4 regions of the Exiguobacterium sp. s11 genome follow, and region 4 is predicted to be linked to each of the others. Evidence: riboswitches for the same ligand, from Rfam matches in the RefSeq annotation. Region 4 holds a riboswitch; each other region holds the start of a gene.
The links. A riboswitch is a leader RNA that binds a small molecule or an ion and turns the genes downstream of it on or off. The one in region 4 is predicted to bind S-adenosylmethionine.

Region 1 (7,812 bases), on a different contig from region 4:
TCCTGTGATTGAGCAAGTCCATCTCTCGGTCGTCCGGACGAATGAAGCTGCTAAAGCGTTGTATCGATCACTTGGTTTTGAATCATACGCGATTGAACCGCGGGCGCTGAAAATCGATGATACCTATCATGATGAAGAACTGATGTGGTATCGGTTCTAACACAAAACGACCGGAATTCAAAGAGAGGTGATCTCGTTGAATTCCGGTCGTTTTTTACATCAGTTTGCCCATTCAGGTTTACTGAAGCCTTTGAATGATTTTTCGATGACTGTATTGAAAGCGTCCGATTCGACGGCTGCTTTTAAGTCTTTTGCGACTTGCTTGTCCGCATCTTTCGTTTGGACAGCGACGAGGTTACGGTATTGTTCGTCCATCGTTTCAAGCGCTAACGCATCAAGTAAGTCGAATTTCGCAGCAAGTGCGAAGTTCCCTGGAACGGCTGAAATGTCGACACTTTCGACGGCGCGTGGCAATTGAGCCGCCTCGAGTGGTTTAATGACGAGTTTCTTCGGATTCTTGACGATATCCTTCTCTGAAACGGTTAGTGGATCAGCGTCCGGCTTCAGTTCAATCCAGCCTTGTTCCGCAAGTAAGTTCAGTGCCCGTGCTTGGTTCGTCGGATCATTCGGCGTCGCGACTTCAGCACCTGTCTTGACGTCGTCAAGTGTCTTCGCTGTCTTACTGTATAGTCCCATCGGTGCTGTCGGAACCGTGATGAGTCCTTTTAAATCGAGGTTCTTTTCTTTAGAGAACGTCTTGAGATAGATCGAGTGTTGGAACAAGTTGGCGTCGATGTTCCCGCTACCGAGAGCGATGTTCGGTTGGATGTAATCGCTGAACTCGACAATCTCGACTTTATAGCCTTTCTTTTCGAGTTGCGGCTGGATCGCTTGTTTGACCATGTCGCTATACGGACCGCTTGTCGCACCAATCTTGATCGTCTTGTCCTTTTCATCAGCACTGCTGTCTCCACATCCCGCGAGGACTCCTGCACCGAGTAAGGCTGTTGCTAAAAAGGCATATCGTTTTTTCATGATTCCACTCTCCCTTTGCATGTATGATTAGCGTTTATCTGTTTTTCGCGCCAGTTGATTGCCAAGTGCTTGAATACTTTGAACGATGACGATGAGCACGACGATCGTCACGATCATGATGAGATTATCGTAGCGATAATAACCGAAACGGATCGCGAGGTCACCAACACCTCCACCGCCGACGATACCAGCCATCGCTGAGAAGCCGATCAAGCTGATCGTCGTTAATGTGATGCCCTGAATGATGCCAGGGAGTGCTTCCGGTAAGAGGACACTGACGATGATCCGTAATGGTTTCGCCCCACATGCTTCCGCCGCTTCGATTAGACCAGGCGGAATCTCGCGGAGTGACGTCTCAACGAGTCGCGCGAGAAACGGAATCGCTGCGACACTGAGACTGACGGATGCTGCCGTCGGACCAATCGTATTGTCGAGTAAGAACTTCGTTAACGGAATGAGGGCAACCAGCAAGATGATGAACGGTAGCGACCGGACGATGTTGACGACGAAGTCAAGGACACGGCGGACGGCAAGGTTTTGAAAAAATAATCCCCGGTCGGTGACGAACAAGAGAATCCCGAGCGGAATCCCGACGACCAATGCAAAGGCAAGTGAAATTCCTACCATCCACGCCGTCTCGCCGAGTGCCTTCAAGAGCTCAGGTAACATCGTTTGAATACGATCAAGCCACATCCTGAATCACCTCGAGTGCATGAAGTTCCGTCGCGAGCCAGTCGAGGGCAGGAGCGATTTGGTCGGATGATCCCGTCAAGCTGACAATCAGGACACCGAAGGCGACGTCTTGAATGTAGTCGACCTTGCCGTGCAAGATGCTGACTGAGATATCGTAACGGCGGATTGCTTCTGATAACGTACTCTCACCGGTCTTCTCGCCCGTGAACTGCAAGCGGATGATCTTGCCTGGAGTTGCCTGTAAGATGCGTTCCGGCAATTCGATTTGTAGTGCCGTATCGACGTAATGTTTCGTCACCGGATGCTTGGCTTGACTGAACAAGTCATAGGTTGAGGCGACTTCAACGACTTCACCTTGCGACATGACCGCGACGCGATGGCAAATCTGTTTGACGACATCAATCTCATGCGTGATGAGGACGATCGTCAACCCGAGTCGTTCATTCAAATCCTTCAGCAGTTCAAGGATCTGTAGTGTCGTAACGGGGTCAAGAGCGGATGTCGCTTCATCACATAACAAGACGGTCGGATTGTTTGCGAGTGCCCGGGCAATCCCGACGCGCTGTTTCTGCCCACCGCTTAATTGACTCGGGAAGTTCGTCTCAAATCCTTCAAGTCCGACGAGCGAGACGAGTTCGCGAATCCGCTCCGGGAAATCTGCTCGTTTGACGCCAGCGGCCTTGAGCGCAAAAGCGATGTTATCCGCGACGTTGCGCGACTGGATCAATTGGAAATGCTGAAAGATCATTCCTGTCCGCAAGCGAAGTTGACGCAAATCTGCTTTTGACATCCCGCCGAGCGAGACACCGTCGACCTTGACGGTTCCTTGTGTCGGATGCTCGAGCCCGTTGATTAGGCGAAGCAACGTACTTTTACCGGCACCAGACTCACCGATGATTCCGAAGATTTCTCCTTTTTGGATCGTCAAATCGACATCCCGTAAGGCAAAAATCGGGGTCCGGTCTCGGACGAACCGTTTTGTAATGTGTTTGAATTCAATCATCCGCTCATCTCCTCATACAAAAAAAGTCGCTTTTTCCTAGTAGCGGAGCAACCAGAAAAAAGCGACGAAAGTGTAAGATTTCGTAACTTATCTCTCAGAATGAAAATCATTCTGTAGGATGTGGCACCGTTCCTTACAGGTGGTTGCCGGACGTCGTTGGGCCTAATCCCTCGGTCGCTCTCGATAAGTAGTTATGCTGTTGGGATTTACTTTAACGGAAATGATTCCCATCTGTCAAATGTTTTTTCAGAATTATTCCGCAACAGGTGTCCGGAACAGGTTGAGCGTTCCGATTCGATCGACGGCTTCTTCTAGACGTTTGACGTCAGCAATCAAGCTGATCCGGACGTAGCCTTCACCGTATTCGCCGAAGAAGGATCCAGGGGTCACAGCGACATGTGCTTCGTCAAGCAGGTGATCCGTGAAGCTTTGGGACGTATAACCTTCCGGAACAGGAAGCCAGACGAAGAAGGAACCGCCCGGTCGTGGTCCACTCCAACCGATCGCATCGAGTTTTGCGAACAACGCATCGCGTCGTGTTTCATACAAGCGACTTAACTCACGGACGCACGTCTGGTCACTCGTGAGGGCGACGGTCGCCGCATGCTGAATCGGTGTGAAGGCACTGACGTAGAGATGTTCTTGGTACGTTTCGATGCTTGAGATGACGGACGGATTTCCGATGGCAAAGGCAATCCGGAAGCCGGACATGTTGAAGCGTTTCGAGAGTGAGAATAGCTCGATTCCGACGTCTTTCGCCCCTTCCGTCTGCAAGAAACTTCGCGTCGGACCATCGAAACTGATACCGCCGTATGCTAAGTCATGAACGACACAGATATCATGGGCATCGGCGAAAGCGACTGTCTGTTCGAAGGCTTCTGCCGTCGCGGTCGCACCCGTCGGATTACTCGGGTAGTTGAGGAACAACATCCGGGCACGCTCAACGTCCGTCGTATCAAGTAAGTCATAATCCGGCAAGAAATCATTTTTCTCGAGCAACGGAAGTGTGATCGGGTAAGCACCAGCGAGTGCGGCACCAGATAGGTAATCCGGGTATCCTGGATCCGGGACGATGACTCCTTCTCCAGGGTTGACGATCGTCTGCGGTAAAGCGACGATTCCGGCTTTACTGCCGAGCAGAATCGCGACTTCCGTTGCTGGATCGATCGTGACACCGAACTCAGTCGCGTAAAAGTTTGCGACAGCTTGTTTTAGAAAATCATGTCCACGAAACGGTGGATATTGAAGGTTCGTTGGCTCGTCGATAGCTTGTTTTAAGGCATCGAGGATATGTACAGGCGTCGTCTGGTCGGGTGTTCCTTGACCAAGTGTGATGACATCGTGTCCGGCAGCTTTTACAGCACCGATTCGGTTCGCGAGTTCAGCGAAGACGGGAGCAGGAAGCCGATCAATGGCGATGGATGGAGCGAAATGTTTCATGGATGAATGCCTCCTTCGTAGTATTGTCGTCAAGGATAACGAATATTCAGTCAAAAGAAAAGAACTTTTTCGAAATTTAAAAAAATTGTCGGATAAACAGGTACAGATAAGTGGAGCGGGAATAAAGAGTAGGGAGAGGAGTGGGAAGATGAAGCGAGCTAACTGGAAAGAGGCAGTCGTCTATCAAGTCTACTGGCGTAGCTTTAAAGATTCGAACGGGGATGGGATCGGTGATTTAAGAGGTGTCATCGAGAAGCTTGATTACATCGCTTCACTTGGTGTCGATGTCGTGTGGCTGAATCCATGTTATCGTTCCCCGGACGTCGATAACGGCTATGATATTGCCGATTATTACGAGATCATGAAAAAAGCGGGAACGATGGGAGATCTCCAGGAGTTGATCACGGCTGCTCATGCCCGTGGATTAAAGATCATTCTCGATTTAGTCGTGAACCATACGAGTGACCAGCATGACTGGTTCCGTCAGTCATGTGAGCGGATCAACGATAAGGATGACTGGTACATCTGGAAAGACGGCACGAAAGAGACGCCTCCGAACAACTGGCGCTCGTACTTTGCGCCAAGTCCGTGGACGTGGAGTGAAGAGCGCGGGCAGTATTATTTTCATTCCTTCGCCAAAGAACAACCGGACTTGAACTGGGAGCACCCAGCTGTGAGGCAAGCAATCTACGATATGATGAACTGGTGGATTGCTCAAGGGATCGACGGCTTCCGGATGGATGTCATCAACTTGATCAAAAAACGGTCGTTCGAGGATGTCGCCAATCCGTTTGATCTCTCGTACCTTGGGAATCAGCCAGGTGTGCATGACTTCTTGCAGGAGATGCATGCGAATGTTCTCGCTGGTAAAGACTTGTTTACAGTCGGTGAGATTCCGTTCGTCGGTCCAGAAGATGGACTGTTATATGTCAGTGACGAACGAAAAGAACTCCGGACACTGTTTCACTTCGAAATCGCGGACGACATGGAAGCGATGGATCTCTTACGATTCAAGGAGATTCAAAAACGATGGTACGACGTCTTATACCCATTAGGTGTCAATTCACAGTTCCTCAACAACCATGATCATACACGACAAGTGACGCGCTTCGGCAGTGAACGATACCGGGTTGAGAGTGCGAAACTACTCGGTTTGATGTTGCATACGTTACCGGGCATTCCATACGTGTATCAAGGAGAAGAGATCGGGATGACGGGGATTCGCTTCTCGGATCCGTCGCTTTATCAGGACGTCGCCTTTCGAAATCGATACGCGGAGCGCGTCGCTGGCGGAGAGGACCCAGAGGTCGTGCTCTCATCGATGCAGTTACTCGCGCGCGATAATTCCCGTACACCGATGCAGTGGGACGATACACATGCAGCTGGCTTTACGAGTGGTAAACCATGGTTAGCGGTCAATCCGAATTATACGGACATCAATGTCGCGCAAGCAGAAGCAGATCCATCGTCCGTGCTTGCTTTTTACAAGTCGCTGATTCAGATGCGAAAGGATCATCCGATTATGGTCTACGGTACATACCGAGACTTAGCGCTTCATGATCCGTATCTCTATATCTATGAGCGGGAATTAGAGGGAGAAGTCTGGCGGATCGTCCTCAACGTACACGATGAACCGATGCAGACCGCCCTCGTCTTACCACAGGAAAAGTTGCTCATATCAAACTATCCGGATAGCCCGGATATCTTGCGTCCTTACGAAGCACGCGTCTATCGTTATGCTGTTACAGAACAGACGTGAGTCGTCTGTTGAAAAGAAAAACATCCGCGGACATGTCAGGAACACGTTCGCGGATGTTTTTTCAAATGCGTACATTACTTGAAAGGTGATGTTTTTTTCGTCTGTAAGACGTGAGAGAATCGATCGACGGCTTGGCGCATCTCATAACTCGGTCCAAGGATTAGCGGACCATGTCCGACAGCGAGTATATCCGGAGACAGTTCCGTCAGTTGATCAGCCGAGCGAAGGGCGACGTCCGGATCCCATGTTGCGAGTGCAGGGAACGGGAATTGCCAGCGGACGTCACCGGAGACGGCGAGTCCTCCTTGCGTCTGAAAAGCATCGCCAGCGATCAACGTCCGGCTCCCTTCATGCCAAAGTGAGATCGAACCAGGTGTATGACCGGGTGAGGCGATGACACTGAGACTTCCGACTTGTTGACCACTCTCGAGCAAGCGATCCGGACGTGTTTTGATGTTTTTCGGAATACCACCTTTTAAAGGTGTCGTTTCGCCTTCGCGTAGCGTCTCGTCTCCACTTAGCAATGCAGCATCGCGATAACTGATACAGACTTGAGCGAGAGGAAAGGCGTTCGCAAGGAAATCAAGCGAACCGACATGATCGGCATGCGCATGAGTCAGGATGATTGCACCAAGCGGTTTCTCTTGCTTTCGAATATAGTGATAGAGCGCCTTTGCGTTGATCCCGAGGCCGGCATCAATCAATGTCAAACTGTCTGCTTCTTCAAACAGGTAGCAGTTGACCGGGAAAAAGGATGGGGTCGTCTGCAGTTGGTGTAAACGTTCGATTGTCGTGACACGCATCGGCTTCACTCCTTCAAAAAAATGAATAGTTTTCTTCTTTAGTATCGTCTGTTTTTTTAGATGCGTCTAGACGCATTATGTGGAAAAAGAGGCATCACCTGTAAAAAGATGATCCCTCTTCTATGAATCATTCAAATGTCACAGCGAAGACGGCACCGGCATGTGGTGCATCATCTCCGTCGGCAGCCGTCGTGACGAGCAATCGATCTTCATAGAAAATCGGGCACGTCGGATTCGAAACAGGGAAGTCGACATGATCGAGTTTTTCACCAGTCGCAAGATTCCAACGGGTGATGCATGATCCAGCATAATGCGCGATCCAAGCATGACCTTCCGCGTCCTTCGTCATACCATCCGGGAACCCTTCTTCTTCTTCAAGGTCAACGGCGACACGTTTATTGGAAAGTGGTGCGTCCGGAGCGTAGTCAAAGGCATAGACTTTTTTTGTCGGTGTATCGATGTGATAGAGCGTCTTGCCATCTTCTGACCAGACGAGTCCATTCGAGTTCGTCAAGTCTTCGTGCAAGACATCGATGGAACCGTCATGACGCAGACGGAACAATCCAGCAGTCTTACCGTCTTCTTCATTAATGCTACCAGCGACATATTGTCCAGTCGGATCGAGCTTCCCGTCATTCATTCGGTCAGAATCGGGCAGTGACAGTTGATGCTCAAGAGACAGATGACCTTCCTTGAGATCAAACGTCCCAAATCCGTGTTCAGCCGTGACACGTAATAAGTCTGGAGCGTCCGTCAAGGCAATTGATGTGATGGCGCTTGGTAACGTGTACGGCTTGAGTGCTTCTGTGGCAAGGTCATATGAAAAAAGAAGTTGATTCGGAATGTCGACAAAATAAAAGCGTTTTGTTTTCGCATCGTAGACAGGAGATTCACCTGTCTTACACGCGACATCAATAAATACAGATACACTCATGAAAAGGCCTCCTACATCATGTATGAATAGATTCATATGTTGATTGCAACATATGTGGCTTAAAAGGAATTAGTTAACTACTTTCTATACCTGTTATGAATAAAAATAAACCTCTCCTAAATTAATTATGTCATTTATTTACTAA
Region 2 (7,812 bases), on a different contig from region 4:
GACCGTCCTTGAGTGCGTCAGTCATCTGTATTTATGGGACCGGTTTTATTACGATCACGCCATCTCGAAATTACCGGATGAACCGTTGACGCTCGTCGAGACGGATTTTGATCAGTTCAATCGACTAGCGGTCGAATATGCGCATCATATTGATCCGCTCGCCTTATTGAAGAAAGCAATCAGCGTCCGGCGTGACATCGTCAATCACCTCGATCGTTTGTCTGACGAGCAATTTGAAGCGACCTATGAGGATTTTCGACCGCAAGCCTTCGTCGAGTCGTTCGTTGCCCATGACGCCCATCATCAAGATCAGATTGACGGGGCGCTCGCACGCTTGAAGCAGAAGTGATCCATCTGCTACTCTTGAAGGTGAGGTGAGGAATATGACAAAAACAGTCACGATGTACGGCTATCCGAAATGTAGTACGTGCGTCAAAGCGAAAAAAGCACTCGAACAGCACGGTGTCGAAGTGGATTACAAACATATCGTCGAGGAAACACCATCTGCAACGACGATCCAGGAACTTCATCAAAAGAGTGGAGAGCCGTTGAAGAAATTCTTCAACACGAGCGGTCAATCGTATCGTTCGCAAGGGATCAAGGACAAACTTCCAGAGTTATCGGAAGACGAGCAATACAAGTTGCTCGCAAGTGATGGTATGTTGTTGAAGCGTCCGATCGTTACAGACGGGAAAGACGTCACGATCGGCTTCAAGGAAGAAATGTATCAAGGAAAATGGTATTAAGTTCAGAGTCGATTTTGGTATACTGAACACGTTAGTCCAAATTAGTCCACAGGGGGAATCGGAAATGAGTCAAGTAAAAGACAACTTACGCTATTCGGAAGAACATGAATGGGTCGAAGTATCAGGAAACAAGGCGCGCATCGGAATCACGGATTTCGCGCAACACGAACTCGGGGATATCGTCTTCGTCGAATTGCCTGAAGTCGGTGATACGATCACAGCAAACGAGCCATTCGGTTCAGTCGAGTCGGTCAAGACAGTCTCGGAACTATATGCACCGATCACTGGTAAAGTCGTTGCCATCAACGAAAATCTTTCAGATTCCCCAGAACTCGTCAACGAGTCACCATTCGAAGGCGCTTGGATGGTCGACATCGAAATCGAAGATGCATCGCAAGTCGAAGCATTGATGGATGCTGCAGCATACAAATCGATGATCAACGAGTAATACTTAACGAAAAGAGAGTGAACGAGGCGCTTGCGTTTCGTCCGCTCTCTTTTTTTTGTATACTGACGACAGATACCACGAAGAAAGGAGCGACCGTCATGCAAGAGGTCACGACCGTCCCGGAAAACGGGCTATTGTATGTCTATGCACCGATGTGCGGGACATGCGCCATCGCGGAACGTATGCTCGATATCGTCGAAGCGACGGAATCAGGTCAATCGATTCAGAAGGCGAACGGGAATTTCATTCCGGATTTCTTAGAAGAAGCCCGTGTCATGAGTGTTCCTGCGTTGTTGCGAATTGAAGAAAATCAAGTCGTAGAGCGACTTTATGCTTTCCAGTCCGTTCAAAACGTCTTTGCTTTCTGTCAAGAACGGTAAGAAAAGTCCGATTGGATTTTTCTTTTTGTTAAATTGTCGGAATATTTACAATAATCCGTTGACAACGCAGAAATATGAATGGTATATTCATAACAACTTCTAGAAATGCATTATAGGAAGTCTAGCAGAGATGATTGTTCAATACGATTCAAGTCCTGAACCCTTTCTCCCATCCTAAGCCGGTGTATTGTTTCCCCTTAAGTCGTCCCCCAAAGACGAAGCGGTGCAATGAACGGGTGGTGGATCGAAAGGACCGATCAGGAAGTGAACGTAAGCTGGCAATCATGTCGAACAGGCGCCGTCCTCCACGCGGAAGAGCGAACAATTCCGAATGGAGCTGGGTTTTCCTTCGTAGCATTTCTAACCACATTATTCGTGTTGTCGGTTCGCCGGCAACGCCTTTTTTTGTTTTCTGGAAGTTTTTTGAGCCGGTCGCTTGCCAGGATAGAATCTCCTTGCTACAATGCGAATAAGGAAAATTACTTTAATTCATATCCGATTACTCGGAATTAACTGGTGAGATGGAGGACGACAAGGCATGACAGTACGTTTTATGGATGTTTTCACAGAATGGGCATCGACGTATGACGAGACAGTAACCGGACACGATCCGGAGTATAAAGAGGTTTTTCGTCGATACGATGAGATTTTGGATACAGTAGCGGATAAAGCGCAGTCGCCGGTCATTGAATTCGGAGCAGGCACAGGGAACCTGACACAACGTCTTCTGGCACGTCACGACGCCGTACTCGCCGTCGAACCAAGTCCGGAGATGCGGGCAATCCTGACGGAAAAGATTCCGTCACTTGATGTACAAGACGGTCACTTCCTCTCGTTCGAAGCGCAGGAAGCACGCAGTTTTGTTTCGACGTATGCGTTTCATCATCTAACAGATGAGGAAAAGGGAGAAGCGATCGAACTGATGGCATCACATTTACCGGCAGACGGAAAAATCGTCTACGCGGATACGATGTTCGTCTCAGAAGAGGCACGCCTGCAAACGATTCGTGAAGCACGTGCTCAAGGGTTCGACGCGTTAGCGGAAGATCTCGAACGCGAGTTCTACCCGTTGATTCCAGTTATGGAAGAATTGTTTACAGCACGAGGATTCACTGTTAAATTTATACAATACAATCACTTCGTCTGGCTCGTAGAAGCCGAGAAAATGGGGGAATAAATCATGGCACTTCAAAAAATGAACGTCGAAAGCTTTAACCTGGATCATACGAAAGTCAAAGCACCTTATATCCGCGTCGCGGGTTATAAAGAAGGTAAAGTCGACCAAGTCGTCAAATACGATATCCGTTTCACGCAACCAAACGTTGAGCAAATGCCGATGCGTGCGATGCACACACTCGAGCACTTACTTGCTGAAAACATCCGTAACTACTCGGATGATGTCATCGATGTCTCGCCGATGGGATGCCAAACAGGTTTCTACATGGCGATGATGAACTTCGACTCGGTCGAAAAAATGAGCGAACTCGTTGAGAAGACGTTGAAAGACGTCCTCGCAGCAGAAGAGATTCCAGCGCAAAACGAAGTCCAATGTGGATTTGCGAGCGCACATGACCTCAAAGGAGCGAAGCACTATGCCGAGAAAATGCTTGCCGGTCGTGATGAATGGGACATCGTCTTCGGATGATCGCGAACAACGTCCGCGACCTCGTCGGAAACACACCACTCTACGAGATCACTTCATTCGATTTGCCTGCTGGTACGCGCATTTTGGCGAAGCTCGAATGGATGAACCCTGGGGGCAGCGTCAAAGACCGCCTTGGCATTCAACTCGTTGATGCAGCAATCGAAAACGGACATGTGACACCAGGCGGTACGATCATCGAGCCGACAGCCGGGAATACCGGCATCGGCTTGGCGCTCGCCGCTAAAAAATACGATCTCCAAGTCATCTGTGTCGTTCCGGAAAAATTCAGTCAGGAAAAGCAGACGTTGATGCGGGCACTCGGCGCAACCGTCGTCAACACGCCGACTGAACTCGATATGCAAGGGGCCATCGACCGGGCAAAAGAACTCGGTCAGGAAATTCCGAATAGTTACGTTCCGTTACAATTCGAAAACGAAGAGAACCCAGTCACGTATCAGCGGACACTCGGTCCTGAGCTGATTGCGGACTTACCGCATATCGACTGGTTCGTTGCCGGTTGTGGTTCAGGTGGTACGTTCGCCGGAACAGCGGACTTCTTAAAACAACGTCTCGGTACAAAAGCAGCAATCGTCGAACCGGAAGGCTCCGTCTTAAATGGTGGTCCAGCCGGTCCGCATAAGACAGAAGGTATCGGTACAGCAAAATGGCCAAGTCTCGTGCCGCGCGAACTCGTCGACGAGATTCATACGATTTCTGACCGTGATGCATTTGACGCAGTTCATACACTCGCTGCTCGCGAAGGATTACTCGTTGGTAGTTCAGCAGGTGCAGCGCTTGTTGCTGCGCTTGATATCGCAAAGCGTCACCCCGGCAGTACGATCGTCACCGTCTTCGCAGACAGTGCCGAACGCTACTTGAGCCAACAAATCTTTGAAAAGGTGGACGAAACTCATGCGTAAGAAGACAGCATTGATTCATGGAGGAACAGGTGTCGATCGGGCAACAGGAGCCGTCACACCTCCGATCTATCAAACAAGCACATACAAGCAGGATAAAATCGGTCAACTCAAGGACGGATATGAATATTCACGGACAGCGAACCCTACACGGACGAGCATCGAACGATTGATTGCGGATCTCGAGGGTGGCGCACGTGGTTTTGCCTTCGGTTCTGGGATGGCAGCGATCCATGCCGTCTTCCACTTGCTTGAGTCTGGCGATCACATCGTCATGACGGATGACGTCTACGGTGGTACGTTCCGCTTGATGCAACGCGTCTTACCGAAGTTCAACATCCAAGTGACATTCGTCGATACGACGGATCTTGCGGCAACGGAAGCAGCGATTCAAGACAACACGAAGATCGTCTACGTCGAAACACCGACGAACCCGTTATTGAAAGTTACGGACATTGAAGCAATCGCAACAATCGCAAAACGTCACGATCTTAAACTCGTCGTCGACAACACGTTCGCGACACCATACCATCAACAACCACTCGCACTTGGTGCAGACATCGTCTTGCACAGTGCGACGAAATACATCGGCGGACATTCGGACGTCGTCGCTGGACTTGTCGTCGTCAAAGATGATGCGCTCGGCGAAGAGCTGCACTTCATCCAAAACTCGACAGGCGGCGTGCTTGGACCGCAAGACAGCTTCTTGCTCGTCCGTGGTCTTCGTACACTCGGTATCCGGATGGATGCGATCGAAGAGACAGCACATGATCTCGTTGCGTTCCTACAAGCGCAAGACATCGTCTCGAACATTTTCTACCCAGGACTTGCATCGCATCCTGGTCACGACATCCAAGCGAAACAAGCGACTGGATTTGGTGGGATGATCAGCTTTGATGTCGGTTCAGCAGCGAACGCAGAAAAACTCGTCGAGGCGACACACTTCTTCACACTCGCTGAGAGTCTTGGTGCCGTCGAGAGTCTGATTTCGGTGCCGGCACGGATGACACACGCGTCAATCCCAGCAGAACGTCGGGCAGAACTCGGCATCACGGACGGTCTCGTTCGGATTTCAGTTGGACTTGAGGATGCGGAAGATTTGAAAGAAGACTTAACACGTGCTTTCACGTTCCTCGAAAAAGTTTCTGAAAAAACTGTTTGACAACAAAAATAACCCCTGCTAATATTCAGAATATATTCTACAAACTTAATACCGAAACTCTTATCGAGAGTGGTGGAGGGACTGGCCCGATGAAACCCGGCAACCGCGGATCTAATCCGAAGTGGTGCTAATTCCAGCAGACAAAAGTCTGGGAGATGAGAGCAAATGGTTTTGTGTACTGAAAAGTGCGCGCGTTTGCTCTAAAACGCGCGCACTTTTTTTATTTTAGGAGGGACAGTTGTGATTCGTTTACAAGACGTAGGAAAGATTTATCGCTCAAAGCGCGGAGCGGTCGAAGCCGTCGCGAATGTCGATCTGACAATCGAGCGCGGTGAAATTTTTGGAATAATCGGTTATTCCGGAGCAGGGAAATCCACCCTGATCCGATTACTGAATATGCTCGAAGCACCAACGAGTGGTTCGATCCAAATCGATGGTGTTGAAATGACATCACTAAAACCTAAGGAATTACGAGGCGTCCGCAAGAATGTCTCGATGGTCTTCCAACACTTCAACTTACTATGGTCACGGACGGTTGAAGAGAACATCATGTTCCCACTCGAGCTCGGTGGCTTCCCGAAAGCACACCGCAAGGAACGGGTAGCGGAACTGATCCAACTCGTTGGTTTGGACGGACGCGAAAAAGCCTATCCGTCACAATTATCCGGTGGTCAAAAACAACGTGTCGGTATCGCTCGGGCACTGGCATCGAACCCGGACGTTCTCTTATGTGACGAGGCAACAAGTGCACTCGATCCGAAGACGACGGACTCAATCCTTGAGTTACTCGTCGACATCAATGAAAAACTGAAACTGACGATCGTCTTGATCACACACGAGATGCACGTCATTCAAAAAATCTGTCACCGGGTCGCCGTCATGGAAGCCGGTAAAATCGTCGAGCAAGGACCGGTCGCAGAAGTCTTCCGTCATCCGAAGCAAGCGATGACGAAGGAATTCGTCAAACAATTGACGTCGCCGTCGGAGAACGAGTTAACGTTCGCGAAACTACGCGAACGGTACCCAACCGGAAAAATCGTTCAGTTGACGTTCGTCGGATCGACAGCAGAAAGCCCGATCCTCGCGGAAGTCATGAAGGATTCGCCGGTCCTGTTCAATATCATCGGCGGAAACGTCGGTCAATCACAGGAAGGGGCACTCGGTACACTGTTCATTCAGTTGATCGGGGAAACAGAAGCAACACAAGCGGTCATCACGAAGCTTCAAGCCAGTGATGTTGAAGTGGAGGTGGATCACCGATGATTTCATTCTTTGACAATCTAGATTGGGACATGGTGTGGGAAGCGACAGGCAGTACCGTCTATATGACGGCAATCGCTGGTGTTTCGACATTCGTCCTCGGTTTGATCATTGGTTTACTATTGTATGCGACAAACGAAGAGTTATTGTTCAAGAATCGGGCGTTCTATTCAGTGTTGAGCTTGGTCGTCAACGTCTTCCGTTCGATTCCGTTCATCATCTTACTGATCTTATTGATTCCATTTACGACAGCAATCGTCGGTTCGTTCCTCGGACCAACGGCAGCATTACCGGCACTGATCTTCGGTGCTGCACCATTTTACGGTCGGATGGTTGAACTCGCGTTACGCGAAGTCGATAAAGGTGTCATCGAGGCAGCCGAATCGATGGGCGCGACGAAGTTCCAGATCATCTATAAAGTCTTAATCCCGGAAGCGTTGCCTGCCATCGTTTCTGGTATCACGGTCACACTCGTCTCACTTGTCGGTTATACGGCAATGGCCGGAGTAGTCGGCGGAGGTGGACTTGGGGACATGGCCTTCATCGAAGGATTCCAGCGTTCTCAAAACGATGTCATCGTCATTGCGACACTCTTAATCTTAGCGATTGTCTTCGTCATCCAAATCATTGGTGACTTGCTGATCCGCGCGATCGATAAACGTTAATTCGAAACTTAATCATATTGGAGGAATCATTCATGAAAACTTGGAAAAAATTCGTAGGTACTGCTGCTGTATCCGTCTTAGCAATCAGCCTTGCTGCATGTGGCGAAAAATCATCAGGATCAGGTAGCGACGATAAGACACTCGTCGTTGGTGCTTCGAACGTACCGCATGCTGAGATTCTTGAGCACGTCAAAAAAGAATACGAAGCAAAAGGGTACAAGCTTGAAATCAAGAAGTTCCAAGATTACGTACTTCCGAACAAAGCGCTCGCTTCAAAAGAAATCGATGCGAACTACTTCCAGCACGTACCGTATCTTGAGCAACAAGAGAAAGAAAACAAATCATATAAGTTCGCGAACGCAGGTGGCGTCCACGTTGAACCACTCGGTATTTACTCGAAGAAATACAAGTCACTCGATAAGTTACCAAACGGTGCAACGATCTTAACGAGCTCAAACGTCGCGGAACGCGGTCGTGTCTTGACGTTCCTTCAAAATGAAGGATTGATCAAGCTTAAAGACGGTAAAACGACAGATGCACAACTCGGTGATATCGCGGAGAACCCGAAGAAACTCAAGTTCAAGACGAA
Region 3 (7,812 bases), 170 kb from region 4:
CGGTTGATGGAATAATCCATGTTTGCTTTCTGCTAATACCGTTTCCGGCTCAAGCGTCGTTGTTTTTTCAGCAAGTGCCATAGTGTCCCTTCTTTCTATTGAATGTGTTACATGAACTGTTTAAACGAATGGCGGATGACGTCGCCTCGACTAATGATCCCAACAAGACGTCCTGCTTTCAGAATCGGAAGCTTTTTAATCCGTTTTGCGCCGAGCGTTGCTGCAATCTCTTCCATTTCTGTGTCAGCGTCCGCAGTTACGACTTTCCGGCGTGCCAGTTCCATGACAGGTCGATTCAAAATATGACGAATCCGATCTTCATAATCTTCTTCGTCTCCTTTGATGACATCTACATATAAGAATGTATCGACGATGATGTCCTTGTGTTTTCCGATCGCGCGCATGATATCTCCGTCACTGATATACCCGACTACCTCTTGCTCAGCATTAATGACAGGTACGCCGCTAATACCAGATTGAATGAATCGTTCGATGACCGTCCGAATCAGATCTGTATCGTTTACTGTGATGACCTCTTGTTTCATCGACTCATAAGCTTTCATCTGAATTCTCCTTTGTCGTTCATTTCTCATATGAAAAAGTTGTATGATACAATTAAAAGAACAAAAATGATTGTATAATACAACTACAACTCTGTCAAGCCTCCTGCTTTTCGCATTGACAGCTTATCCACATTGGGTAATCATGAGGGACAGAGAGACTTTTTTGAAAGGGGAGATACCCGATGTCTCAACAAGCACTCGAAACCATTGAATTGGAGTTAGCGATTCTGATCCGGCGCTTGACGACAGCGACGGCAGACAATCGTAATTTGGATCGTGCTTCCTACCTCTTACTGCGACAACTAGCGGATTCCGGCAACGTCGGTGTCAAAACACTTGCCCGTGAACTCCAGCTTGATGTCTCGACCGTCAGTCGCCAAGCTGCAGCGCTCGATCAAAAGCAACTCGTGGAAAAAGTAAAAGATCCGACAGATGGTCGTGCCTTCTTCTATCATATTACGGATAAAGGACAAGAAGAGCTCACGATTTACCGGACAGCACGTCTCGCGAGCATCGAACGTCTCCTGACGGATTGGCCATCGGACGATGCTGAAGATTTTGGACGTCTGTTGCAACAATTCAACCGTGCCTTGCGCGAGCGTTAACGAAATTACACCATTTATAGGAACGGAGGCGAAATCAATCGATTTCGCCTCCGTTTTTTCGTCATTATTCATGATGTATGAGTAACCTGACAAACTGAACGAATTTGTGCGATGTGTTCGGGTGATGTTCGGCAACAACCACCGATCAATCGTGCCCCTGCCTCATACCATGTCTTCGCGACGGTTTGGAACGATGTACACTGATTCGTACCTGACCACGTTTTTGCGACCGGATCATAGACCTCACCGGAGTTTGGATAGACGATGATTGGCACATCCGTCAACGCCTTGAGGTGACGGATAAAGTCGGTCGCGTAAGATGCCGGAAAACAATTTGCACCGATTGCTGCGAGCTGTGGATGTTGCCCAATTGTCTCGATGCACGTCGCAAGTGCCGTTCCTTCACTAATGTGCGTCGCATCTTGAAGCGAAAACGTCAGCCAAGCGGACACTTCCGGATACGTTTCGAGAATCCGGAACAACACGACAGCTTCCTCGAGCGACGGAATCGTCTCGAATGCTAGCAGATCAGCCCCCGCTTCAATCAACGCTTCGATCCGTGGCCTGTGGAAGGCTTCTAGCACATCCACTGACACCCCATAATGACCGCGATACTCAGAACCATCTGCTAAGTAGGCACCATAAGGACCCACTGATCCCGCGATCAATGCGTCACTCTTCCCGATACGCGTGCGTGCGCTTTGCGCCAAGGTGACCGTTTGTCGAATCAGCGCCTGTGCTTCCTCTGTCGTGATATGACGTTGCTTGAAGCCTTCGATACTTGCTTGATAGCTTGAAGTGATGGCGACATCAGCACCTACTTCAAAGTAATCACGATGGACACGCTCGATCTGTTCCGGTGCTTCGATCAAGAGACGTGCTGACCAAAGCGGGTCGTTCAGATCGAATCCCTTCTGTTCAAGTTCGGTTGCAAGGGCACCATCTAAAATGAGAAAGGGAACTTCCTGTAATCGTTGATCAACTGGATTTTTGATTCGGTACATCTTCAACACTCCGTTTCTGAAAAGAATTCGTGAACGCATGAACGACATAACAGATCACGATGAATGGAATACCACAGTACAAGGCAATTCGTTGTGTCGGATCAAATCCGATACCAATCAGAGAAATCAAACAAACGACGAAAGCGGCGATCGGTACGAATGGAAAGAGTGGTGTGCGATAGACCGATTCGTCGACCGTATGCCCTTCACGAAGAAATTGCTTCCGGAAGCGATACTGGGCCACACTGATACTCATCCAAACGACGACGACAGCAAGACCGGAAATCGAGACGAGCGCGATATAGACACTCCCTGCTGCATAGATGCTAGACAGCAAGGCAAGTCCTCCGCCAAGCATGCTGAATAATACGGCTCGAAGTGGAACCCCACTTGGCGTCACCTGGGCGAAGAAGCGTGGAATCATGCGTTCGTTCGCAAGCGACCAGAGCATCCGAGAGGCGGCGTAAAGTCCAGAATTCGTTGCCGACAAGATCGCTGTCAAAATGACGAAGTTCATCACGTCTGCTGCGTAGGGAATTCCGATTCGTTCGAACACGGCGACGAACGGACTTTCGAGTACACCTTTCCCATCCGTTGGCAATAAGACGGCTAATACGATGATCGTACCGACGAAGAAGAGGACGAGTCGCAAAATCGTCGTTCGGATCGCAAGCGGAATCGTCCGTTTCGGATCGACTGCTTCACCCGCCGCGACACCGATTAGTTCCGTTCCCGAGTAAGCAAAGTTCACGGCAAGCATCGTCATGAAGATGACGAAAGCGCCATTTGGAAACAACCCGCCTTCGGTTAACGAAGAAAAGAATGGAGCCGGGCTACCATCTTGCAGTGGAATAAAGCCGACGATCGCTCCCGCACCGAGTAAAATGAAAGCAATGATTGTCACGACCTTAATGGCGGAAAACCAAAACTCGACTTCAGCGAACACGCGAACCTTCAAGACGTTGATACCAAGGATCATCGCAGCGAACAATGCGCTGAACACCCATACAGGAATCGACGGGAACCAACGTTGCATTAAAATGCCTGCTGCCGTGAATTCTGAACCAAGGGCGACCGTCCATGTCAGCCAGTAGAGCCAGGCCACTGTATAACCGGTGCCGGGTCCGATGTACTTCGTTGCGTACTTATGGAATGATCCGGTTTCCGGCATGTGCACGGCGAGTTCACCGAGACTTAACATGACTAAGTAAACGACGACGGCCCCAATCAAATACGATAAAATCGTTCCGACACGTCCTGCTTGTTCCAACGTATAACCTGTACTTAAAAATAATCCGGTTCCAATGACACCACCTAACGACAGCATGATCAGATGACGTGATTCCATCTTGCGTCGAAATGCTCCGCTCGTTTTCATGAATCCATTCCCTCCTCATTCCACCTATTTCAAACAAAAAACGCATCCTCACGGATGCGTCGGTCGACAATTCGGAAATCTTATCGATCGGGTGCAGCACCCGCAGGAATTAGCACAGTATCTTTCGACCTGTTGCTGAGGTTTCATAGGGCCAGTCCCTCCACCTCTCTGGATAAGTATGTAATTGTTCCTAACCATATCAGAATGCAGATAATTCAGTCAACAGGCATTTCCCGATTTTTTTGATAGATCCATAAATTAGATTCAATCAGTTGAAGATGACGTGAAGAGCGTGTTTCGAGCAAAGTACTAAAGAAATGTTTCACTTCGACGGGCTGACCCTTTTCCATGTCCCGTAACATCGATGATTTCATCGTGTCTTCCATTGCATGCATCTGCTTCAGCAAGACCGCTTCTACATCGTCATTAAAGACTGCGCCTTGTTCTTCCATCGCTCGCTTCGCTTCCTTCATGACGTCTTGAATCATCTGATGACCAATTGGGTCCTTGCGAATTGGACCGATGGCAGAGCGAAATAGTGTCGTCACGCCCGCAAATGTCGAAATGAAGAGGTACTTTTGCCACATGTCATCCATGATATGCATCGAGTACGCCATCGGTGCCTTCGCTTTCGCAAAACGTGTTGCAATCTCCTCTAAACGCGCTGTTGGTTTACCGGTTCGTGAACCAAACAATAGCCGATGCGACGGGCTTGTCTGTACAATACGCCCTTCTGCATCAAGCGTCGATTCAATGAAGCAAAGTCCGCCCAGTACTCGATCTTCTCCGAAGACTTCTGTTAACCGTCGTATATGCTGCATGCCGTTCAACAAAGGAATGATGTACGTCTCGCTCGAAACAAATGGCGCAAGATCCTGTAGGACATCATCCAAGTGATAGGCTTTCGTCGAAAGTAAGACGACATCAAATGTGTGATTCAGTCGCATGTCTCGTGTCACTAACTGAGGCGTGATCATAACATCACCATGAGGACTAGTGATCTGTAACCCTGTCTTTTGTAATTGTTCATAGCGCTTCGGACGAACAAGGAATGTCACCTGTTCCCCTTGCTCAGCAAGACGTCCCCCGAAATAACCTCCAACTGCTCCGGCACCTACGACTAAAACATGCATATGCATTACCTCCTTTTTAACTAATCGATTCGTTACTTACTCCTTCACCCTAACATATCGGAAACCATTTTCCTCATTCCTGCTTGAATCACTAAAATGTAAGTTAAGCGTTTGCATTTTAGAAAAAAACGTTTATACTAACTTGTATACAAGTATACTCACTTTAGAAATCAGGTGATTCCATGTCAGAACTGTTATACCCCTTGAAGTGGTTAGCAAAAGCTTCCGCTGGAGATCGTGTCGCACACGAGCTACGGATGCGCATCATTTCAGGAAAGATTGAAAGCGGTACCATTTTATCCGAAAACAAATTAGCCTCTGATTTTTCAGTCAGTCGCTCGCCCGTCCGTGATGCGTTAAAGGTCCTTGCATCCGAACAATTGATTCGTCTCGAACGAATGGGAGCGGTCGTCGTCGGTTTGTCTGAGCGCGACATTCAGGAAATCTATGATGTCCGGCTACTCATTGAAACGTTCGTCTTCGAACGACTCGTCAAAATCGAACGGGCAGAACTCGTCCGTGAACTCAGTAAAATTCTCGAAATGATGAAAGTTGCCATCAAATACAAGGATGCCGATGAATTTTCCTTCCAGGACGTTCTGTTTCACGAAACGATCATCCGCTCGATTGATCATGGATATGTCAGCATGATTTGGCAAAATCTTAAACCGGTCATGGAAAGTTTCATCCTCCTATCGATGCGGGTACGATTCGAAGAAGACATCGAAGACTTCGAACGCATCCTCGCGAACCACGCCTTGTACATCGAAGCAATCGAGACAGGGGATCGTGAACGGATGGTCGCTTCCTTGCATCAGAACTTTGATGACGTCCAGGAAGTCGAAGATCTCTGGAAAACGCAACAAATGATGTCGAAAGGAGTCGATTCACATGACTGAATACATGTTAGGCGTTGATATCGGAACGACGAGTACGAAAGCGGTCCTCTTTACGACAAAAGGAGAGGTCATCGGACAAACGAACGTCGGTTACCCGCTTCATACACCGAACCGGTCGACAGCGGAGCAGGATCCAGAAGAAATTTTCGATGCGGTTCTCGAATCGATCCGTTTGATCACGAAACGTCATCCGAGCATGCCACCGAAGTTCGTCGCGTTCAGTAGTGCTATGCACAGCTTGATCGCGATGGACGCACAACATCAACCATTGACTGCCTGCATCACATGGGCAGACAGTCGGAGTGAAGCATGGTCGAACAAGATCAAGGAACAATATGGTCTATCGATCTATCACCGGACCGGAACACCGATCCATCCGATGTCACCGCTCAGCAAAATCAGTTGGCTCGTCGAAGATCGTCCGGAGCTCCATGCTCAAACGAAAAAATATATCGGGATCAAGGAATTCGTGTTCCAAAGACTGTTCGGCAGATATGTCATCGACCACTCTCTCGCTTCAGCGACCGGTCTCTTCAACATTCATGAATTAGGCTGGGATACGGGCGCGTTACATGTCGCGGGAATCGATGCAAGCTACTTATCGGAACCCGTACCGACGACGACGTCATGTACCGGACTAAATACTGATTACGCACGACAAATGGGACTCTCCGTCGATACGCCGTTCCTAGTCGGTGCCAGTGACGGTGTTCTTTCTAACTTAGGTGTCAACGCGATTCGCAAAGGGGAAATTGCGATCACGATTGGAACGAGCGGTGCCATCCGAACGATCATTGATCGTCCGCAGACCGATGAAAAGGGAAGAACGTTCTGTTACGCGCTGACCGAGGACCACTGGGTCATCGGCGGACCCGTTAATAATGGTGGAATGGTCTTACGGTGGATCCGAGACGAACTCGCGTCAGCCGAAGTCGAGACAGCAAAACGCCTTGGCATCGATCCGTACGCTGTTTTGACGAAGATTGCCGAACGCGTCCGTCCTGGATCCGACGGGTTATTGTTCCATCCTTACTTGTCCGGTGAACGAGCGCCGCTCTGGAATCCGGATGTCAGCGGTTCGTTCTTCGGTTTGACACTTTCGCACAAAAAAGAGCATATGATCCGGGCGGCACTAGAAGGCGTCATCTACAATCTCTATACCGTCTTCCTTGCTCTGATTGAGTGCATGGACGGTCCCGTGACACGGATTCAGGCAACGGGTGGGTTTGCTCGGTCTGAAGTCTGGCGCCAAATGATGGCGGACATCTTTGAATCGGAAGTCGTCATTCCGGAAAGCTTTGAAAGTTCATGTCTCGGTGCTTGTATTCTCGGACTGTATGCGACGGGGGAAGTCGATTCGTTCGAAGTCGTCTCCGAGATGATCGGGGAAACGCATCGTCATGTACCAAATGAAGAAGCGATGCATGAATATCGTCAGCTCTTACCGATTTTCATTAGCTTGGCTCGAACATTGTCTGAGGATCATAAACGAATCGCTACGTATCAACGGAGCTTGATTCAAGAAGAAAACTAACTTAATCTTTTGGGGGAAGTCATCATGCCTTTAGTCATCGTAGGAATTGGGATCGTCGCGTTGCTCGTTCTCATCATGGGGTTGAAATTAAATACGTTCGTCTCACTCATCATCGTTTCCTTTGGCGTTGCACTACTACTCGGCATGCCGCTCGATCAGATCGTCAAAACGATCGAAGCTGGTATCGGAGGAACGCTTGGTCACCTCGCATTGATCTTTGGTCTTGGTGCCATGCTCGGAAAGCTGATCGCTGACGCCGGGGGGGCGCAGCGAATCGCCATGACGCTTGTCGCCCGATTCGGGGAAAAGAACATCCAGTGGGCAGTCGTCGTCGCTTCATTCATCATCGGGATCGCCCTCTTCTTCGAAGTCGGACTCGTCCTGTTGATTCCAATCGTCTTTGCGATTTCACGTCAGCTTCGTGTCTCAATTTTATATCTCGGAATCCCGATGGTCGCTGCCCTATCCGTCACGCACGGCTTCTTACCACCTCACCCGGGTCCGACCGTCATCGCTGGGGAATATAAAGCCAATATCGGGGAAGTCTTATTGTATGGTTTCATCGTTGCTGTTCCGACCGTCATCATCGCCGGTCCTATCTTTACGAAAATCGCCAAACGACTCGTTCCTGAATCGTTTACACGGACAGGAAATATCGCGTCACTCGGGGAACAAAAAGAATTTGATTTAGACGAG
Region 4 (7,812 bases):
CACAAGTCTTGCTTCAGCAGGACGCGACTTCGGCATTCCGTGTGGTGGAACGATGGAACATGCCGACATTCAATTCCACGATGACGAATTGACGGCATTCCGGACATTCGCTTCTCATTATCCGGATCAGGCGACATTACTTGTCGATACGTACGATACGCTCAAGAGTGGTCTTCCGAATGCGATCACGGTTGCGAAGGAACTCCAAGCCAAAGGGCATAAACTGCGCGGCATCCGGATCGATTCTGGCGACTTATCCTACCTGTCAAAACGTGCCCGTAACATGCTTGACGAAGCTGGCTTCCCGGAAGTCGACATCGTCTTATCAGGGGACCTCGACGAATACGTCATCCAGGACTTGCGCATCCAAGGTGCCCAAGCCAATACGTTCCTCGTCGGAACACGCGGCATCACGGCTTACGAGCAACCGGCTCTTGGGATGGTTTATAAACTGGTCGCACGTGAAGTAGATGGCGAGCTCGTACCCGTCATTAAAGTATCCTCGTCAAAAGCCAAGACGACGACGCCCCATATCAAGGAAGTCTATCGCATCATCGATCCGGTGACGGATAAGTTCAAAGGCGATTACGTGACGTTGATGGACGAAAATCCGTCGACACTTGAAGCTGTCGATCTCATCGACGTTCGGGACCCATCGTTCCGAAATCGCATTGAACAGTTCAAGGTCGAGCGGTTACTTGAACCAATCTTCAAAGATGGAGAACTGGTCTATACGGTCCCAACGATCGAAGAAAGTCGCCACTTCCACGAAACACAGATCGGTCGTCTGTGGGAAGAGTACAAACGGCTACGTTTGCCAGAGATCTATGCTGTCACATTCAGCGATCGTCTCTGGAAGCTCAAACTCGACATGATTCGGGATACCCGACTGGCAAGTGGGTTAAAATAAGACGCCAAAAAGCGCCGTTCTTCCTCCCTCAGGATGAACGGCGCTTTTTCTCATGTTAATCCTGCTTCGTTTCCGACAGGTGTCATTTCTGTTGGCGCTTGTTCCATCTTCTTACGAAAGTACCATGCGAAGCCAAGTGCACCTCCGATGAAGACGATATACGTGATGCGTTGACCGAATTCAGCTAAGGAATCCGCGTAGAAAATACTGATTAAATGATCACTTCCACTAATGAGTAGCAAACAGGCAATCAGGAGCGCAATGCGATATGCAAGCGTCGGGCGGTCTGTCGGTTCAGCATGCCAATACATGATGATATGGTGGGCAAGTAGAATGATACCCAGGATTCCTAATATTCCAATGAGTACTTGCGGCATAATGAACGATCCTCCTGTTTAGTAGTATCTAGTCTTATTTAAACATAGTTCATACGAATTTCGTCAGGAAAAGTTTCCCGTCTTACATTCCTCACGGTATACTGTAGGAAAATCGTAAGCGATCAAGGGAGGGCATTTTTTCATGAAAACCTTTAAGTTATGCACATTACGCATTTTAATGGATGAGTCAGGACGTGATACGACGATTCCCGTCGCCATTCAGGACGGATTGACGGTCAGTACCGAACAGACGGCACAGTGGGTTGCAGAAATCGTCGTTCCTCCAACGGATCAGCCGATCGTCGATGAATTGTTCACAAAACATTTACGTGCTTTGATTGAAATCACGATCTCACGACCTGATAATGACCCTGCCGCGATGATCGTCACGCCTCTTGAACGGACTGTCTTAAGCGAAAACGTCTCATATGTCTTCACGGGTAAGATGGTCATGATGAAAAATGATTTATCTGAATCGATCTTACGCGAAGTCGTCGAAGATGGATTCGCTGGCGAAGAACTCGTTCAAGAGTATAAGGATCGTCGTTCAAAACGTGGTGCCCATATCACAAGTATCGCTAAAGAAACGTTCAAACAATATTTGACAGAGCATCCGAACACACCCGTCTCTTAAGGTTTTTCGACCTCGTCCGTGATGTGGTCTGCTACGTTGATGCGATCAATCGTATAGTGATCCGTATGATAGATATAATTCGCACACGCGTTTTTCAAAGGTGTCCGGTAACTGAATGTCGCATCAATCGACGATAATGCTGCCTTGATCGTATGCGAGTGACAAACGATTAGAATTCGTTTCCCTTCATACGTGCGTGTCACTTCCTGTAGCGCCTCGAACACGCGATCCTGGATGGCTTGTTCCGTTTCAAGACCCGGCACAAGTGTCGTATCGTTCGCTTGAACAGCCTCGTAAATCGCTGCGACTGGTTCACCGGAAGCGGCTCCGAATTCGCGTTCGACAAGTCGCTCGTCTGTCGCTGTAATCGTTAAGCCAACAGCACGACCGATGATTTCCGCCGTCTCAACGGCACGCGACAAGGGACTTGCTAATAAGACATCCCACTTTTCATTCGATAGATAAGCGGCGCTGAGTTCCGCTTGTCTTCTTCCTGTTGCATTCAACGGGATATCTTCTCTTCCTTGAATCCGTTCGTTTAAGTTCCAATCCGTCTGACCATGCCGCACTAAACAAATTTCAGTCATGTCTCTGTCTCCCTCACTTAAGAAATATGACTGATTGTATCATGTTTTCCATTCGGAAGTTGTCGAGGTGGCAACAGTAGTACCTGACAGGTGAAATGTTCAATTCGTTCAAGCAATCGTTCGATCTTTAACGGATTTTCCGTCTGAGCGAAACTAGCAAGTGAGTGCGTACCATTCGGAAAGGAAAACAAACGAACATCGGCTCCGACATCCGCTCCCTTCTCAACGAAATGCAAGGCTTGAGAAAACGGAACAATCGGATCTTTTTTACCGTGCAAGAGCATGATTGGCGGAGCATCCGACGATAAATGTGTGACGGGTGAGACGTGCGTCATCAGCTTGCGCCATTCTTCTCGTCCCCCCTTGTAGAACTTAATATGGGCAATCCAAGTCTGAATGAAATTAAACAGCAAAAAGTTCGTCGGTGGATATAAAGCGATCACACCACTGATCAATGGCATGTGCCGCTCATCGCGCTCACCAACGAAAGCAGATGGGGCAAGTGCCGTCGTCAGCATGAGTGAGGCTCCGGCTGAATCTCCCCATACCATCATCCGTCCTCTTAGAATGCGAAGACCCTCTGCTTCCTTATTCAAAAAACATAACGCATCCCGTACATCTTCGAGGTTATCCGGAAAATAACTGCCCTCTTCGAACAAACGATACTCAATACTACAGACGGCAACTCTGAGTTCAAGTAGTCGATCAACGATTGGACTAAAGCAGAACATGTCATCGCGCTCTCCACGAACGAATGCACCACCGTGTGCATAGATGGCAACTGGAAACGGTCCTTCTCCTGGTGGATAATAGAGATCGAGTTGTAAGATGCGGTCTCCCACCTGTTTGTAGGTGAGCGTCCGCGGTGCAAGTTGTTTTTCTGTGAGTGGCAAGGCGGGTTCGGTCCATCGAAGTAGTGCACCATAATTGTTCCAGATACTCGCTCCCGCTGCTGCCGTCGTCAATAATGCAGCTCCCCCCATTAGCCATGCAGTTTCACGTTTCACTTGATCACCTCCAAAAAGACGTGCTAGTTTCTTCACTTTATTATCCTTCTACCCCGTTTTAAAAGATGTCGAACGTCTCGGTATTCCTACTTGACGCTTCACCAGCGTTCCGCTATAGTGAGAAAGTCCAAATCGGAATTGTTACGTTTTAATAATGGAGGTATCATATAATGAAAAAAATTATTCCTGCTTTAACAATCGCCTTCGCGAGTGCAAGTGTCCTCGCCGCTTGCGGTTCGAATACCGATTCATCGACTTCAGATAAAACCCAGACAGAAGTCTATGCATCAACGTTCGCAACAGCTGCTATTGCCCGCGAAATCGGTGGTGATCAAGTCGACGTCAAGATGATCGTCCCACCTGGAGCAGATCCTCACTCTTACGAGCCGACGTCAAAACAACTCACTGAAATTGCTAAGGGTGACTTGTTCCTCTTAACGGGCACGACGCTCGAGCCATATTCGAAAAAAATTCAGGAGAGTCTAAACGGCACGGACGTCCGCTTCGTCGAGACGAGTAAGGACGTCAACTTACTGGAATCTGATGCTACACTCCATGCACATGAAGAAGAGGGGCATAGTGAAGACGAACATGCCCACGAAGAAGAAGGGCACGATGATCACGCAACGGATGAACCTGCGCATGAAGAAGAAGGCCATGACCACGGAAAATACGATCCACACGTCTGGCTCGATCCTACCAATGCAAAAGCAATGGCACGTTCCATCACAGTCGCTCTATCAAAAGAAGTACCAAAAGACAAAGCGACATTCGAGAAAAACTTAAAAGCGTTCGATCAGCAAGCTGACGCACTAGATAAAGAATTCAAACAAGCCGTCGCTGATGGATCGAAAAAAGAACTTCTCGTTACGCATGCCGCTTACGGTTACCTCGCAGAACGATATGGTTTCACGCAACTGCCGATCGCGGGAATTTCTCCTTCCGATGAACCGTCACAAAAGCAACTGGCTGCTTTAGTGAAAGAAGCACGGATGCATGATTTGAAATACGTCGCGTTCGAAGAGACGGTCTCACCGAAGGTCGCACGTGTCATCCAAAAAGAAATCGGAGCTGAATCCGTGACGATTCATAATCTAGAGTCCGTCACGAAAGCACAGCAAAACAGCTCTTATTTTAAATTGATGGAAGAAAACGTCCAGACGTTAAAACAAGCACTTCAGTAAAGTACAGTTGACACGCGTTACTCAATGCGGTACGGTAAGAAACGTGTTTTACAACAATTGAATGACTTCTTTTTATCGCGAGAAACGGAGGGACTGGCCCAATGATGTTTCGGCAGCGGACGATTTGATTCGTACTGTGCCAAATCCAGCAAGCGAAAGCTTGAGAGATAAGAAGAGCGTCTTTATTTCATAAAGACCTCCTTCTTTCTTGCGAAGGGGTCTTTTTTGTATCTTTGAGAAACGAGGTGTCAACAATGAATGAAACGATCACGCCTAACAAATGGGCACTGCTTCCCCTCGTCGTATTCCTGGTCCTCTTCATCGGAGCCGGAATCTTCTATGACGACTTTTACGAATTTCCGATCCTTATCGCCGCATTGATCGCTTTGATCTTTGCTGCAATCACAACGAAAGGATCCATCAATCAAACGGTCGAACGAATCGCAACGGGTGCCGGAAATCCCGATATCATGATCATGGTCTTCATCTTCTTATTAGCCGGTACGTTTTCTGGAACGGCAGAAGCAATCGGTGCCATCGATGCAACCGTCAATGCTGCTTTGACGTTCCTACCTCCGTCATTACTGATGAGTGGTCTGTTTATCATCGCTGCCTTCATCTCGATGGCAATGGGAACATCGACTGGAACGATTGCTGCACTCGCGCCGATCGCCTTCGGTATTCATGAAGCGACAGGCATCAACGTTGCGATCGCAGCAGCGTCAGTCGTTGGTGGTTCGATGTTCGGCGATAACCTGTCGTTCATCTCGGATACAACGATCGCTGCCGTCCGTACCCAAAAAACGAACATGCGCGATAAGTTCCGGACGAACTTCATGATCGTTCTCCCAGCTGCTATCTTGACGATCATCTTACTTGCGTTCGTTTCTGGCTCTGGCGATGCGGTAACGGCCAAAGCATTCGAGTTCTACAAGCTGATTCCATATCTCGCTGTCATCGTCCTTGCGCTATTTGGTGTCAACGTCATCCTTGTCCTCGTCGGTGGTACATTGCTCACTGGTATCATCGGTATGATTGACGGTAGCTTCGGCTTAAGCGGTTTCGTCCTCTCGATGTCAAAAGGAATGATGGGCATGGCGGAGATTTCCATCTTGACACTCCTCATGGGTGGTCTCGTCAGCTTGATCACGTTCAACGGTGGAATCGTCTACTTGAAAGAGACGTTGACGCGCAAGATTTCTCAGCGTCGCGGTGCCGAATTCAGTATGGCAGCACTCGTCAGTGCGACGAATCTCGCAACGGCGAACAATACGATCTCGATTCTCGTCGCTGGACCACTGGCGGCTGAAATCGCTGATACGTACGAGATTGATCGTAAGAAATCAGCGAGTATTCTCGATATCTTCTCTTGTGGTATCCAAGGCATCATTCCGTATGGCGCGCAACTCTTGATTGCAGCAGAATTGACGAAAACGGCTTCACCGGAACTGATTCCGTATCTGTTCTATCCGTTCCTGCTCTTCGTCTGTGGATCGATTGCCATCTTCTTTGGATTGCCACGTATGAAGAAGACAGCGACGAAGCAAGAAAGAATTTCTTCGTAACCATAAAACAGGTCCAATCGCGTCGACGATTGAACCTGTTTTATTATTTTTTCTGCTTCGCTTGTCGTTCTAAGATTAAGTAAGCGATTGCCGGAAGCGGGAATTGAACGAGTCCAGCACCTCCCCAAACCCATGGATTACGTCCTGACTTTCGCGCACTAAGAAACAGACCCACTGCCTGCGTTACTAACAAGGCGCCAATGCTAAGCCAAGTACATTTGGATAGCTTTTTATTCTTTTGAGCCATCTTTTCTCCCCCTCTTTTAACACACGATTAAATCTCATGATTCTTTTCTATTTTACCTTATTTCATTCCTCCATGAGCATGGAAACGGACGTCTTCGTTCGTTCATGCTAAACTAAACGAGCAAATCTAAACTACGTTTTATGAGGAGGAGTAACACATGCAATACGCAAAACTTTCAAACGGTATTACGATTCCCCAAATCGGATTCGGTGTCTGGCAAGTAGATGAAGAGACAGAAGCACCTGCTGCTGTCGCTGAAGCATTACGTGTCGGTTATCGTCATATCGATACGGCTGCTGTCTACAAAAACGAGCGCGGTGTCGCAAAAGGAATCAAGGAAAGCGGCGTGAAACGTGAGGATCTCTTCTTAACGTCAAAAGTCTGGAACGATGATATTCGTGCCGGTCGGACGAAGGAAGCATTCGCAGAATCGCTCGAACGTCTCGAAACAGATTATCTTGACCTTTATCTCATCCACTGGCCGGTCGAAGGCTATATCGAAGCGTGGAAAGCAATGGTTGAACTGTATGAAGCAGGCAAGATCAAAGCGATCGGTGTCTCGAACTTCAAAGAACATCACCTCGATACATTGGCAGAAGAGGGCTTGATGGCACCAATGATCAACCAAGTCGAGTTGCATCCACAATTACCACAACATGAACTGCATGAATACTTGCAAGATCACAACATCCAAGTCGAAGCATGGAGCCCACTCATGCAAGGGAAATTCCTCGAAATTAACGATTTCAAGGAAATCGCAGAGAAGCACGGCAAGACACCTTCACAAGTCGTCTTACGTTGGCATCTCGACAACGGCATCGTCGCTCTTCCAAAATCCGTTACACCAGAACGCATTGCGGAAAACTTCGACGTCTTTGATTTCCAACTCGATGCCGATGATCTTGAGAAAATTGACCGTATCGCAACGGATGTCCGCCTCGGACCGGATCCGGACGAAATCGATTTTTAATCTGACGATTCACGTAAAAGAGAACGTCTTCCATATGAAGTTGTCTTGATTCATCTGAACGACGAGAGACCCGTTTCCAGTCTACGACTTGGAAGCGGGTCTCTTTTTTATGATTTTAGCTGATCAGACATAATAAATTAAAATCGTATCTTCCGCTTCTTCTGCCTTTTGAAAATAGGCGCGTAAATCGGCGAACTGTTCCCAGACATCCTCGAATTCGCCCGGTGTTCCGGCTTCATCATGAATCGAAGCGAGTGCCCGTTGATCGAAATTCCGCATCACCTCAGCCGAGATGATGAGGAGTGGCAAGGGAAGAATGCCTACAATCGCC

Region 1: another riboswitch for S-adenosylmethionine. It lies ahead of KNQ12_RS06435 (methionine ABC transporter ATP-binding protein); the one in region 4 lies ahead of KNQ12_RS12660 (Na+/H+ antiporter NhaC family protein).
Region 2: another riboswitch for S-adenosylmethionine. It lies ahead of KNQ12_RS05410 (methionine ABC transporter ATP-binding protein); the one in region 4 lies ahead of KNQ12_RS12660 (Na+/H+ antiporter NhaC family protein).
Region 3: another riboswitch for S-adenosylmethionine. It lies ahead of KNQ12_RS13495 (amino acid permease); the one in region 4 lies ahead of KNQ12_RS12660 (Na+/H+ antiporter NhaC family protein).

What each region holds. Positions count from the first base shown of each region.
Region 1 is NZ_JACSNF010000001.1:1,198,046-1,205,857, reverse strand. It holds gene KNQ12_RS06450 (GNAT family N-acetyltransferase) at 1-160, shown strand, start outside; gene KNQ12_RS06445 (MetQ/NlpA family ABC transporter substrate-binding protein) at 220-1,035, opposite strand; gene KNQ12_RS06440 (methionine ABC transporter permease) at 1,063-1,728, opposite strand; gene KNQ12_RS06435 (methionine ABC transporter ATP-binding protein) at 1,718-2,731, opposite strand; SAM riboswitch class I at 2,816-2,921, opposite strand; gene KNQ12_RS06430 (aminotransferase class I/II-fold pyridoxal phosphate-dependent enzyme) at 2,984-4,171, opposite strand; gene KNQ12_RS06425 (alpha-glucosidase) at 4,320-5,930, shown strand; gene KNQ12_RS06420 (MBL fold metallo-hydrolase) at 6,005-6,733, opposite strand; gene KNQ12_RS06415 (SMP-30/gluconolactonase/LRE family protein) at 6,861-7,667, opposite strand.
Region 2 is NZ_JACSNF010000001.1:997,754-1,005,565, reverse strand. It holds gene KNQ12_RS05450 (DinB family protein) at 1-349, shown strand, start outside; gene KNQ12_RS05445 (arsenate reductase family protein) at 384-746, shown strand; gene gcvH (glycine cleavage system protein GcvH) at 811-1,194, shown strand; gene KNQ12_RS05435 (thioredoxin family protein) at 1,293-1,574, shown strand; gene KNQ12_RS05430 (class I SAM-dependent methyltransferase) at 2,113-2,751, shown strand; gene KNQ12_RS05425 (S-ribosylhomocysteine lyase) at 2,755-3,219, shown strand; gene KNQ12_RS05420 (PLP-dependent cysteine synthase family protein) at 3,216-4,139, shown strand; gene KNQ12_RS05415 (bifunctional cystathionine gamma-lyase/homocysteine desulfhydrase) at 4,132-5,298, shown strand; SAM riboswitch class I at 5,356-5,460, shown strand; gene KNQ12_RS05410 (methionine ABC transporter ATP-binding protein) at 5,539-6,561, shown strand; gene KNQ12_RS05405 (methionine ABC transporter permease) at 6,558-7,223, shown strand; gene KNQ12_RS05400 (MetQ/NlpA family ABC transporter substrate-binding protein) at 7,256-7,812, shown strand, end outside.
Region 3 is NZ_JACSNF010000004.1:180,947-188,758, forward strand. It holds gene KNQ12_RS13475 (MFS transporter) at 1-81, opposite strand, end outside; gene KNQ12_RS13480 (CBS domain-containing protein) at 108-563, opposite strand; gene KNQ12_RS13485 (MarR family winged helix-turn-helix transcriptional regulator) at 746-1,168, shown strand; gene mmuM (homocysteine S-methyltransferase) at 1,237-2,172, opposite strand; gene KNQ12_RS13495 (amino acid permease) at 2,147-3,550, opposite strand; SAM riboswitch class I at 3,628-3,729, opposite strand; gene KNQ12_RS13500 (ketopantoate reductase family protein) at 3,766-4,683, opposite strand; gene KNQ12_RS13505 (GntR family transcriptional regulator) at 4,866-5,582, shown strand; gene gntK (gluconokinase) at 5,575-7,116, shown strand; gene KNQ12_RS13515 (GntP family permease) at 7,141-7,812, shown strand, end outside.
Region 4 is NZ_JACSNF010000004.1:10,969-18,780, forward strand. It holds gene KNQ12_RS12630 (nicotinate phosphoribosyltransferase) at 1-910, shown strand, start outside; gene KNQ12_RS12635 (hypothetical protein) at 961-1,287, opposite strand; gene KNQ12_RS12640 (YwpF family protein) at 1,430-1,921, shown strand; gene KNQ12_RS12645 (histidine phosphatase family protein) at 1,918-2,508, opposite strand; gene KNQ12_RS12650 (alpha/beta hydrolase) at 2,526-3,515, opposite strand; gene KNQ12_RS12655 (metal ABC transporter solute-binding protein, Zn/Mn family) at 3,686-4,699, shown strand; SAM riboswitch class I at 4,769-4,873, shown strand; gene KNQ12_RS12660 (Na+/H+ antiporter NhaC family protein) at 4,954-6,264, shown strand; gene KNQ12_RS12665 (hypothetical protein) at 6,308-6,511, opposite strand; gene KNQ12_RS12670 (aldo/keto reductase) at 6,669-7,481, shown strand; gene KNQ12_RS12675 (hypothetical protein) at 7,605-7,812, opposite strand, start outside.